3 regions of the Janthinobacterium sp. HH106 genome follow, and region 3 is predicted to be linked to each of the others. Evidence: predicted binding sites of a transcription regulator. Region 3 holds the regulator's gene; each other region holds the start of a gene.
The links. Region 3 encodes sigma-54, which starts transcription at its own class of promoters, with help from an activator protein. Its sites were predicted from a motif close to TGGCANGNAANCTGCTTT; they were not measured.
Positions count from the first base shown of each region.

Region 1 (3,276 bases), on a different contig from region 3:
TCTTCTGATAATGTGGCTTCCAGTACCCAGGTATCCTTGGTGCCGCCTCCCTGCGAGGAATTGACCACCAGCGAGCCTTCGCCCAGCGCCACGCGGGTCAAGCCGCCCGGTACCATGGAAATCGTCTTGCCGGACAGCACGAACGGACGCAAATCGATGTGGCGCGGCGCGATGCCGGCCTCGACATACGTGGGGCAGGCGGACAGGGCCAAGGTCGGCTGGGCGATGTAGCCGTCCGGATTGGCCAGCAGGCGCTGGCGGAAATCCTCGATCTGCGCCAGGCTCGACGCGGGCCCCACCAGCATGCCGTAGCCGCCCGCGCCATGCACTTCCTTGACCACCAGTTTCGGCAAATTCGCCAGCACGTAGGACAGGTCGGCCGCCTTGCGACACTGGTACGTCGGCACGTTGTTGAGGATCGGTTCCTGCGACAGGTAGAACTTGATCATGTCGGGCACGAAAGGGTAGATCGACTTGTCGTCGGCCACGCCCGTGCCGATGGCGTTCGCCAACGTCACACGCCCGGCGCGGTAGACGGACAGCAGGCCCGGCACGCCCAGCGAGGAATCGGAGCGGAAGGCCAGCGGGTCGAGGAAATCGTCGTCGACGCGGCGATAAATGACGTCGACGCGCTTGGGCCCGCGCGTGGTGCGCATGTAGACGGAATTGTCGTTGACAAACAAATCCTTGCCTTCGACCAGTTCCACGCCCATCTGCTGGGCCAGGAAAGCGTGCTCGAAGTAGGCGGAGTTGTACATGCCGGGCGTCATGACGACGACCGTCGGGTCATCGACGCCCATGGGCGCGACGGAACGCAAGTTGTCTAGCAGCATATCCGGGTAATGGTCGACGGGCGCGATGCGGTTGCGGGCGAACAGTTCCGGGAACAGCCGCATCATCATCTTGCGGTCTTCCAGCATGTAGGATACGCCGGACGGCACCCGCAGATTGTCTTCCAGTACATAGAATTCGCCCTGGCCCGCGCGCACGATGTCGACGCCGGCGATGTGCGCATAGATGTCGGAAGCGACGGCAATGCCCTGCATTTCCGGGCGGTACTGGGCATTCTTGTAGATTTGCTCGGCGGGAATGATGCCCGCCTTGATGATGTTTTGATCATGATAGATATCATGGATGAACATGTTCAAGGCTTGCACGCGCTGGACCAGGCCCGTCTGCATCTGCGCCCATTCGGCGGCGGGGATGATGCGGGGGATGGTGTCGAACGGAATCAGGCGTTCCGTACCGGCATCGTCGCCGTAGACGGCAAACGTGATGCCGACGCGGCGGAACGTCAGGTCGGCTTCAGCCCGCTTGCGGGCGATGGTCTCGGGCGATTGCTGTGCCAGCCAGCTGCTGAATTCACGATAGTGTTCGCGTACCTTGCTGTCCGTCCCCACGTCATCTGCAGTCATTTCATTGAAAAAATTTGCCATGTTGTGATTTCCCTTGAGCCGTGTCTGACTATAGCTCAGCAGGAAGCGTGCCAATGGCGCACGCCCGAAAGTATGTAAAAAATGACCACTTTTGTGGCGTAAAACCGTCATCCGCACCGCTTTGGTGCGCTACGGCAGCGATTTTGCCGGCAGATGGGGCGTAGCTGCGATCAGGTGCCTGGCGTGACGAAGGGCCGGCAATCGATCGGCAGGTCGATGGTAAACGTGGTGCCCGTTTCCGGCGCACTGTCGACCAGCGCGCTGCCGCCGTGGCTTTCCGCCACGTTTTGCACGAAGGGCAGGCCGATGCCCCAGCCGGGCGCGTTGCCTTCGTGCTCGCGGCGCAGGTATTCGAAGATGCGCTGCGTCTGGTCTTGCGCGATATTGCTGCCCGTGTTGTGCACGCTCAAGATCATGCGTTCGCGCAAACTGTCGATATGAATATGGATGGGACCGTCGTTGCCATACTTGACGGCATTGACGACGAGGTTTTCCAGGGCACGGCGCAGCGAATTTTCGCACCACCAGCCCGTCACGGAGGTGCCGCTGACCACGCATTTGCCCGGATGGCCGATATTGACGCTGTCGGCAACCTGCCGTGCCAGCGGCAGTACGTCGAGGCGCCGCAGGACGAGGGGCAGCTTTTGTCCCCGGTGGTAGCTGAGCGTATCGAGCAATTCCTGGATCATGTCGTCGAGGCGCTTGCCGTGCTCGATAATTTTCAGCGCCAGCGCCGCCACGTCCGGCTGTTGCGCGCGCCGCTGCAGCAGCTGTGCACTGTTGAGCATGACGGACAGGGGATTGCGCATGTCGTGCGACAGCCCGGCGGCGATGCGGCGCTGAAAACTTTCGTGCATGGCGGTAAATTCCAGGATGGCTTCGCGGATGCCCGTATCGATCGAGGCATTGATCACCTTCCAGTCCTTTCGCCGCAGCGGCACGCCCGCCTCCAGCGCGGCGGCGGCGAAGCAGTCGCGGAAAATCTGGTATTCCTGAATTACCTGTTCCGGGCCATAGCTGGTCATGCGCGCCCGTTCGTTGCCATGCACGGCAGGCGCGTTGGTGTTGCTGGTGGCGTCGTCGCGCGGGTAGCCTGGCGTGAGCGCTTCGGCCAGGTTGTCGAAGAAGGCGGGCAAGGTGTTGATGAGGATGGGCGTGAGCAAGGCATCGGCGCCGCGTACCTTGGCGCGCACCTCGTGCTCCCACTGCGTCAGCACGGCATCGCGCATGCTGAAGATGCGCCGCGTGCGGGCGGGCATGTCCAGCGCGTGCATTTTCTGGTCAGAGGCATAGGTCATCGCGGCTCCCCATCGACATCCCGGCATCCGCGCGATGCAAGGCGGGAGCTAAAGTATCCTCCAAATCGGCGCGCAGGTGGCGTTCAATTTGACGCGTGGGCGCCCGTCATGACGGCGCTCAAATGGCTGAGGGCCGCATCCCATTGCTCCAGCGAAAAGTTTTGCGGGTCGTCATGACCGTTCGCAAAGCCCGTATCGAGCACGGCGTGGAAGGCGGGAATCAGCCACGTGCCCTTGCGCACGCTGGCGGCGATATACAGCAGGGCCAGGCGGTCGTATTGGGCCGGCGTAAAGCCGGGATCGGGCGCCAGGCCATCGTTGCCCTTGCCGCCGCCGGGCACGGAGTTGCGCGGCTGCACCAGTTCCACGTGCAGGAACAGGCCCGTCAGCGACGGCTTGTCCTTTTCCAGCTTGCTGGCGTAGCCGGGCGTGCCGAAGTCGCGCACGGCCAGGGAATCGCCGAGGCGGTTCACGTAGACATGGCCCTTCGGACCGCCGCCGAGCGCCGGATTGCGCAAGCTGAAATCGTTGAAATCCCAGCT
Region 1 is NZ_LRIC01000002.1:459,281-462,556, forward strand. Features, by position in the region: gene JAB8_RS02580 (circularly permuted type 2 ATP-grasp protein) at 1-1,436, opposite strand, end outside; gene JAB8_RS02585 (HAMP domain-containing sensor histidine kinase) at 1,607-2,734, opposite strand; gene JAB8_RS02590 (hypothetical protein) at 2,818-3,276, opposite strand, start outside.
Region 1: JAB8_RS02580 (circularly permuted type 2 ATP-grasp protein) is a predicted target of sigma-54. The motif match lies at 1,472-1,489, and genes of this name have one in related genera.

Region 2 (3,276 bases), on a different contig from region 3:
GAGCGATGGCATGGCCCGCCTGAGACGCGTGCCGGCGGCGGTGCGCAGCCTGACCGTTAGCCCATTGGTGCCGGCTGCGCCTGTGACTGGCACGCCGCGTCCGCGCCTGGAAATTGTCAACGGCAACGGCGTGCCGGGCCTGGCCGCCGCGCTGGCGCGCAGTCTGGCCGGTGCGCCCGTGCAGGTGGTGCGCCTGGCCAATGAAGCCAGCTTCCAGGTGGCGCGCACGCGCGTCGAATACCGGCCCGCGCAGGAACAGGCGGCGCGCCAGCTGGCCCGCCAGCTGGGAACGCAGGTGCAGACCCAGGTGCAGACCCAGGCCGCCGACTGTCCCGCCAGCGAGCTGCGCCTGGTACTGGGGCGCGACTTGAGCGACCCCGCCATGCTGCACCGCTATTATCTGCAGCAATTGCAGCTGGCGCGCCAGGCGCTGGCACGGCTCGGTTAACACGCATCGGCTGGCATAAAAAAACGCGGCGCCTTTTGCGGGCGCCGCGTGCTTTTGAGCGTGCCAGTGCTTATTTAGCCTGGCGGCGGCGCGTAAAGGCGAGGGCGGCCAATCCCGTCCCCAGCAGGAACAGGGTGCCTGGCTCCGGCACTTGCAAGGGATCGATGACGACGATGTCGGTGCGCGTGGACTTGGAAAAATTCAAGGTGTAGCTGCCGGCGGGCAGGGCGAAATTCGAGGTCAGGGAAAACATCGCGAAGCCATTCGTGAAGGCGCGCCCGGTGGCCGGGTCGTTGGTGCCGGCCGTCATGTTCAGGCTGAACGGGTCCAGGCTGCCGACCGTATGGTTGCCATTGATGTCGCTGCCATTGCTGGCATCGCCATCAGGCGCGAACTGGAAGATCACGCCGTCGGCATTCGCATGCGACAGGCAGCCGACGGGACTGGCGGCATTGCACGAGATATTGAAGATATCCATGATCGACACGTTCGACTTGTCGCCCATGGTCGTCACGCTGGTGCGCAGGTCGCGTCGGCCCATGAAGCTGAAGGTGATGAAGCCGGCGCTCGACAGGGTCAGGTTGACGGAGCCGGTCAGCGTGTCGCCGGCCGTGGAGGACGCCGCCCCCACCGTGTTGCGCTGCGCTTCTGACACGGCGCTGACGGTGGAGCCGGCGGCAGTGAGCATATTGCCGAAGGAATGCGCATCGCCGCGCGCGAACTCCAGTGCAGCGGTGGGCGCGTAGTGGTTTTGCGGCGAGGCGCTGCAGCCGGTGCCGGAGCACACTTGCAGCACGTCGGCGTTGGCAGCCGGACCCGTATTGACGGCGCGCGGATTGACGGCCACGCCGCCCTGGAAAAAGGCGCTGTCGCTGGCATTGCGGTTGGCGCCAGCCAGCGACAGCGCGCCAGCGCTGGTGGTGATACGGAAATTGTTCAACTCGTTGACGGCCAGGCCGTACGCACCTGCCTGCGCCTGACCACTGGCCAGCAGACTTGCCGCCGCCAGTGCGCCCAGCCAACCCAGGGTCTTGTTTCGTGTGTGATCGACGTTCATCGCAGCCTCTTATCGTAGTCAGTCTCGGGAAATCCGGGGGAGAAAGAATCCAGAATGTCCAGAATGACTTGTCTGAATTCATCTCGTAGACAGTGATAAGCAGCTTGTATGCCACACAAAAAAAGCACATGGAATCAAGTGCTTGCGTAAAGCAGACTGAGCCGGTGGAAGCAAAGTGTAAGAAAGGCCGACGCCGCTTTCAGGTGCCCCGGTGATAACCCAGGTGGCCACCCGAATTGCGCGCGCAGCCGCAGCCGATGCGCGCCACTTCCTCGCCTTCCGTCAATTTCCAGTTGGTAATCGTCGTGTGCTGCCAGTCGATGTCGCTTTTCTTGACAGGCTTCACCGTCAACGTGCGGGCGGCCGCATCCGTGTACTCCATCAGCTCTTCGTCGTCGGCGATGTCGAAATGGCGGTGGATCAGGGAAATGCCGAAGCGGTCGAGCGCGCCATAGCGCTGCAGCACGTCGCGCAGTTCGCGAAAACACGCCAGGTCGTCGGGCAGCAGCGGATCGACGGCGGAAATATCGGCGACGGGCTGCCATTGCATGGCGTGGATGTTCAGGCTGTGCATGATGTTCTCCTGTGCCCCTTGTCGCTAGCCCAGGCTGCCGGAGGGGCGCCGGCACGCCTGGCGAAATGCTCATCGTGGCCGCAACGCCGTTGCGGCGCTTGCGCCAGATCAAAGGTGCGGCACATCATGGCTTGCCCGGTAAAATAGGCCATGGCAAACAAAACCCCCACTTTCCCCGGCGCACGCACGGGCCGCGGCCAGGTCCTGGCCGTGCTGCTGTCGAACCGCGACCAGTCCGGCGCCGAACCGCTGCAAGGCCGCGTCTCGCTGGCCGCCATCGTGAAAGCGCTGAAACGCAAATACCACTGGCCGATTGAAACGCACAGCTTCCCCGCGAATACGCAGGACGGCCGCGCCAGCTGGGCGACCGTCTACAGCTTGCCGGAAAAGGTTATCGAGGCCGCGCTGGAGGCCGGCGGCCGGGAGTGGCTGGAGAGCCGGGCAGTAGCCGGGCGGCGGTGAATGCGCCGCAGTACGCTATTCGAGCCGGAAGCCGACCTTCAGCGTGACCTGGAAGTGCGCCACCTTGCCATCGACGATATGCCCGCGCGATTCCGTCACTTCATACCAGTCCATGTGCTTGACCGTCAGCGCCGCCTTGGCAATGGCATCGCGTATCGCCTGATCGCTGCTCTCGGTCGACGTGCCGACCAGTTCGATCAGCTTGTAAGTGTGTGCGGACATGATATTTCCCCAGGTAGGCAAGCCAGACATCGGGAGCCTGCATTGCGCAGGCACGTGCTCATCTTGCGCCTAAACGTGCTGATAGTCATTGCGCGGTGCAGCATGCCATCGGCCATGTCAGCAAGATTGCCCGCTCAGAAATAGTATCCAGCCTGTAAATTGATCCTGCGCGTGTAGCCGTCATGCTGGACGGAGGTCGACGCCAACCCCCCTGTGTCCGGCGACAGATACGGATGGTGCTTGCCCAGCATGAAGTCGGCATAGAACACCCATTTCCCGGAAGAAAAGCTCAATCCGCTAACATTCTGCACCGAACTTTTGTAGTTGCCGACACGTTTGCGCAGGATGCTGTAGTCGTTATACAGCTTGAATCCGCCAAGCGGTCCCAGCGTGCCAGGGATGTCGTAGCTGAGGTTGGCGATATAGATATCGCCCTTGGCCGCCACCGGGTAGGGATAACCGAATGCGCCCAGGATGACGAAGCTGTTTGGGTCGAGCCCGCCGTAGGTCTGG
Region 2 is NZ_LRIC01000019.1:149,910-153,185, forward strand. Features, by position in the region: gene JAB8_RS10540 (LytR C-terminal domain-containing protein) at 1-448, shown strand, start outside; gene JAB8_RS10545 (EDSAP-1 family PEP-CTERM protein) at 519-1,505, opposite strand; gene JAB8_RS10550 (hypothetical protein) at 1,705-2,079, opposite strand; gene JAB8_RS10555 (hypothetical protein) at 2,230-2,541, shown strand; gene JAB8_RS10560 (dodecin) at 2,557-2,763, opposite strand; gene JAB8_RS10565 (hypothetical protein) at 2,898-3,276, opposite strand, start outside.
Region 2: JAB8_RS10545 (EDSAP-1 family PEP-CTERM protein) is a predicted target of sigma-54. The motif match lies at 1,602-1,619, and genes of this name have one in related genera.

Region 3 (3,276 bases):
GCGCAGGCAAGACCACCTCGTTCTACATGATCGTCGGCCTGGTGCCGTCGGATGGCGGCAGCATCGACATCAGCGGCGTGGACATTTCCAGCCTGCCGATCCACCGCCGCGCACAGATGGGCCTGTCGTATCTGCCGCAGGAGGCGTCCGTGTTCCGCAAGCTGACGGTGGAAGACAATATCCGCGCCGTGCTGGAAATCCAGACCGTCGAAGGCCGTCCTTTGAAGAAGGCCGAGATCGAGGAACGCCTGGATAAACTGCTGGCCGACTTGCAGATTGAAAAGTTGCGCGAGAACCAGGCGCTGTCCCTGTCGGGCGGCGAGCGCCGCCGCGTGGAAATCGCCCGCGCCCTGGCCACCGATCCCCGTTTCGTGCTGCTCGACGAACCGTTCGCCGGCGTCGACCCGATCGCCGTGATCGAGATCCAGCGCATCGTGCGCTTCTTGAAGGAGCGCAATATCGGCGTGCTGATCACCGATCATAATGTGCGCGAGACGCTGGGTATTTGCGACCGTGCCTACATCATCAACCAGGGCTCGGTACTGGCGTCGGGACGCCCCGACGACATCATCGCGAACGAGTCGGTACGCCGGGTCTATCTGGGCGAACACTTCCGCATGTAAGCCAATGAAACAATCATTGCAGCTGCGCACTTCGCAGCACCTGGCACTGACGCCGCAGTTGCAGCAATCGATACGCCTGTTGCAATTGTCTACTCTGGAATTGCACCAGGAACTCGAGCAACTGCTGACGGACAATCCCTTGCTCGAGCGCCTCGACGATCCGCTCGACCGTTCGCTGCGCCTGCTGTCCGACGGGGCCTTGAGCTCCACGGCCGCGCCGGCCGAAGCGCCGCCCCAGCCGCCAGGCCAGGAGGCGCCCGCGGCGCCGGCCGAAGCGGAAACCTTTGACGGCGAGGCGGGCGAGGGCCCGGCCGCCGCGGATGGCGGCGACAGCGACTGGAGCGAGGCGAGCCGGGGCAAGGCGCCCGACGACGAAGATTCCCGCCCGCAACTGGAGGCCCATCACTGCACCCTGCGCGAACACCTGATGGAGCAGATGCGCGTGACGGTGCTCGAATTGCGCGACCGCGCGCTGGTCGAGCTGATCATCGACGCGCTCGACGACAATGGCTACCTGGAAGAGTCGCTCGACGACATCCTGGCGCGCCTGCCGGAAGAGCTGGAAATCGATGCCGACGAGATGCGCACGGCCTTGTCGCTGCTGCAAAGTTTCGATCCACCGGGCGTGGGCGCGCGCAATGCGTCCGAATGCCTGGCGCTGCAAATCAAGCGCTTGCCGCACATCGCCATGGTGACGCGGCGCATGGCCCTCGTCATCGTGGAAAAGCACCTGGCCTGGTTTGCCCAGCGCGATTTCAACAAGCTGAAAAAAGCCCTCGATTGCGACGATGAAGACTTGCGTGAAGCGCAGACGGTAATTCGCCAGTGCAACCCGCATCCGGGCGCCGTGTTCGCTGCGGACGTGTCCGATTACGTGGTGCCCGACGTCGTCGTCAAGCGCGCGCGCAATGGCTGGCAAGTGACCCTGAACAACGACGTCATGCCGCGCCTGCGCGTCAATGCCATGTACGCCAACTTGCTCAAGCAGGGCAAGGGCGAGGGTGCCATGGGTGCACAGTTGCAGGAAGCCAAGTGGCTGATCAAGAATATGCGCCAGCGCTTCGACACGATTCTGCGCGTGGCGCAGGCGATAGTAGAAAGACAAAAGAACTTTTTCTCGCATGGGGCTGTTGCCATGCGCCCCCTTGTGCTCCGTGAAATAGCTGATACACTGGGTTTACACGAGAGTACTATCTCGCGGGTAACAACTCAAAAGTACATGCTGACCCCGCACGGCATGTTCGAGTTGAAATATTTCTTTGGTAGCCACGTCGCCACCGAAGCGGGGGGCGAAGCGTCATCGACGGCGATACGGGCATTGATCGTGCAACTGACAGGAGCAGAAGACCCTAAAAATCCTTTATCCGACAGTAAGATTGCGGACATGCTGGGGGAACAAGGCATGGTGATTGCGCGACGTACTGTTGCCAAATACCGGGAAGCGTTAAAAATTCCGCCAGTGAGCCTGCGTAAGTGTTTGTAAGTTTTTTTCGGTTCCTCTGCGGGCCGGATACGATGGACCGCACGAACCCGATCATCTTTAGGAGTGTGTATGAATCTCACCATCAGCGGACATCATATCGAAGTGACACCAGCCATCCGTGAATACGTACAAACGAAGCTGGAGCGCGTGAAACGTCATTTCGATCAAGTTATCGATATCGCCGTGATTCTGACCGTCGACAACCTCAAAGAGAAAGAAAAACGCCAAAAGGCCGAAGTCAACCTGCGTCTGAGTGGCAAAACTGTCTATGTGGAAAGCCTGGCACACGACCTGTATGCCGCGATCGATACCCTGATCGACAAGCTCGATAGGCAAGTGATGAAATACAAAACCAAAGTGCAAGGGCACGGTAAAGAGGCGATCAAGCATCTGCCAGACAGTTCGGAAGAAGAATTCGCCCCCGCCTAAGCGGCCCGCGACTTTCAACCGGCTGTGATCAACTAAGGGCGCACATTGCGCCCTTTTTTGCGTCCAGCGAAACGCAATGTTCGCCGCGCAGGCGCTAGAATGTTTGCACTTTCACTTCTTTCCTGCCTGCCATGAGCGACCTCGTCCAGATTTCCATCCGCCACCGCACGGGCCACATCGTGCTCGACCGTCCGAAAGCCTTGAATTCCCTGTCGCTGGAGATGGTGCGCGCCCTGAGCGCGGCCTTGCTGGCATGGCGCGACGATCCGCAGGTGGACGCCGTGGTGATCCGCTCCAGCAGCGAAAAAGCCCTGTGCGCGGGTGGCGACATCCGTTTCTTTTACGATGCGGGCCTGGCCACGCCGCAGGGCGGCAGCGCCTTGCTGGAAGATTTCTTTACGGAAGAATATGCTTTAAATCATTTGATCCATTTTTATCCGAAACCGTATATCGCCGTCATGGATGGGGTGGTGATGGGCGGCGGCATGGGCGTGGCGCAAGCGGGGCCCGGCAACCGCCTGCGCATCGTCACGGGCCGCACGCGCATGGCCATGCCGGAAGTCAATATCGGCCTGTTCCCCGATGTGGGCGGCAGTTACTTTTTGTCCCGTCTGGCGGGTCAGCTGGGCCTGTACCTGGGCTTGACGGGTTTGACGATCAACGCGGCCGACGCCCTCTACACGGGCCTGGCCGATGTCTACCTGCCCGAGGCGCAGATGGGGGCGCTGCTGGCCCTGTTCG
Region 3 is NZ_LRIC01000073.1:81,743-85,018, forward strand. Features, by position in the region: gene lptB (LPS export ABC transporter ATP-binding protein) at 1-623, shown strand, start outside; gene JAB8_RS27095 (RNA polymerase factor sigma-54) at 628-2,106, shown strand; gene raiA (ribosome-associated translation inhibitor RaiA) at 2,176-2,535, shown strand; gene JAB8_RS27105 (enoyl-CoA hydratase/isomerase family protein) at 2,667-3,276, shown strand, end outside.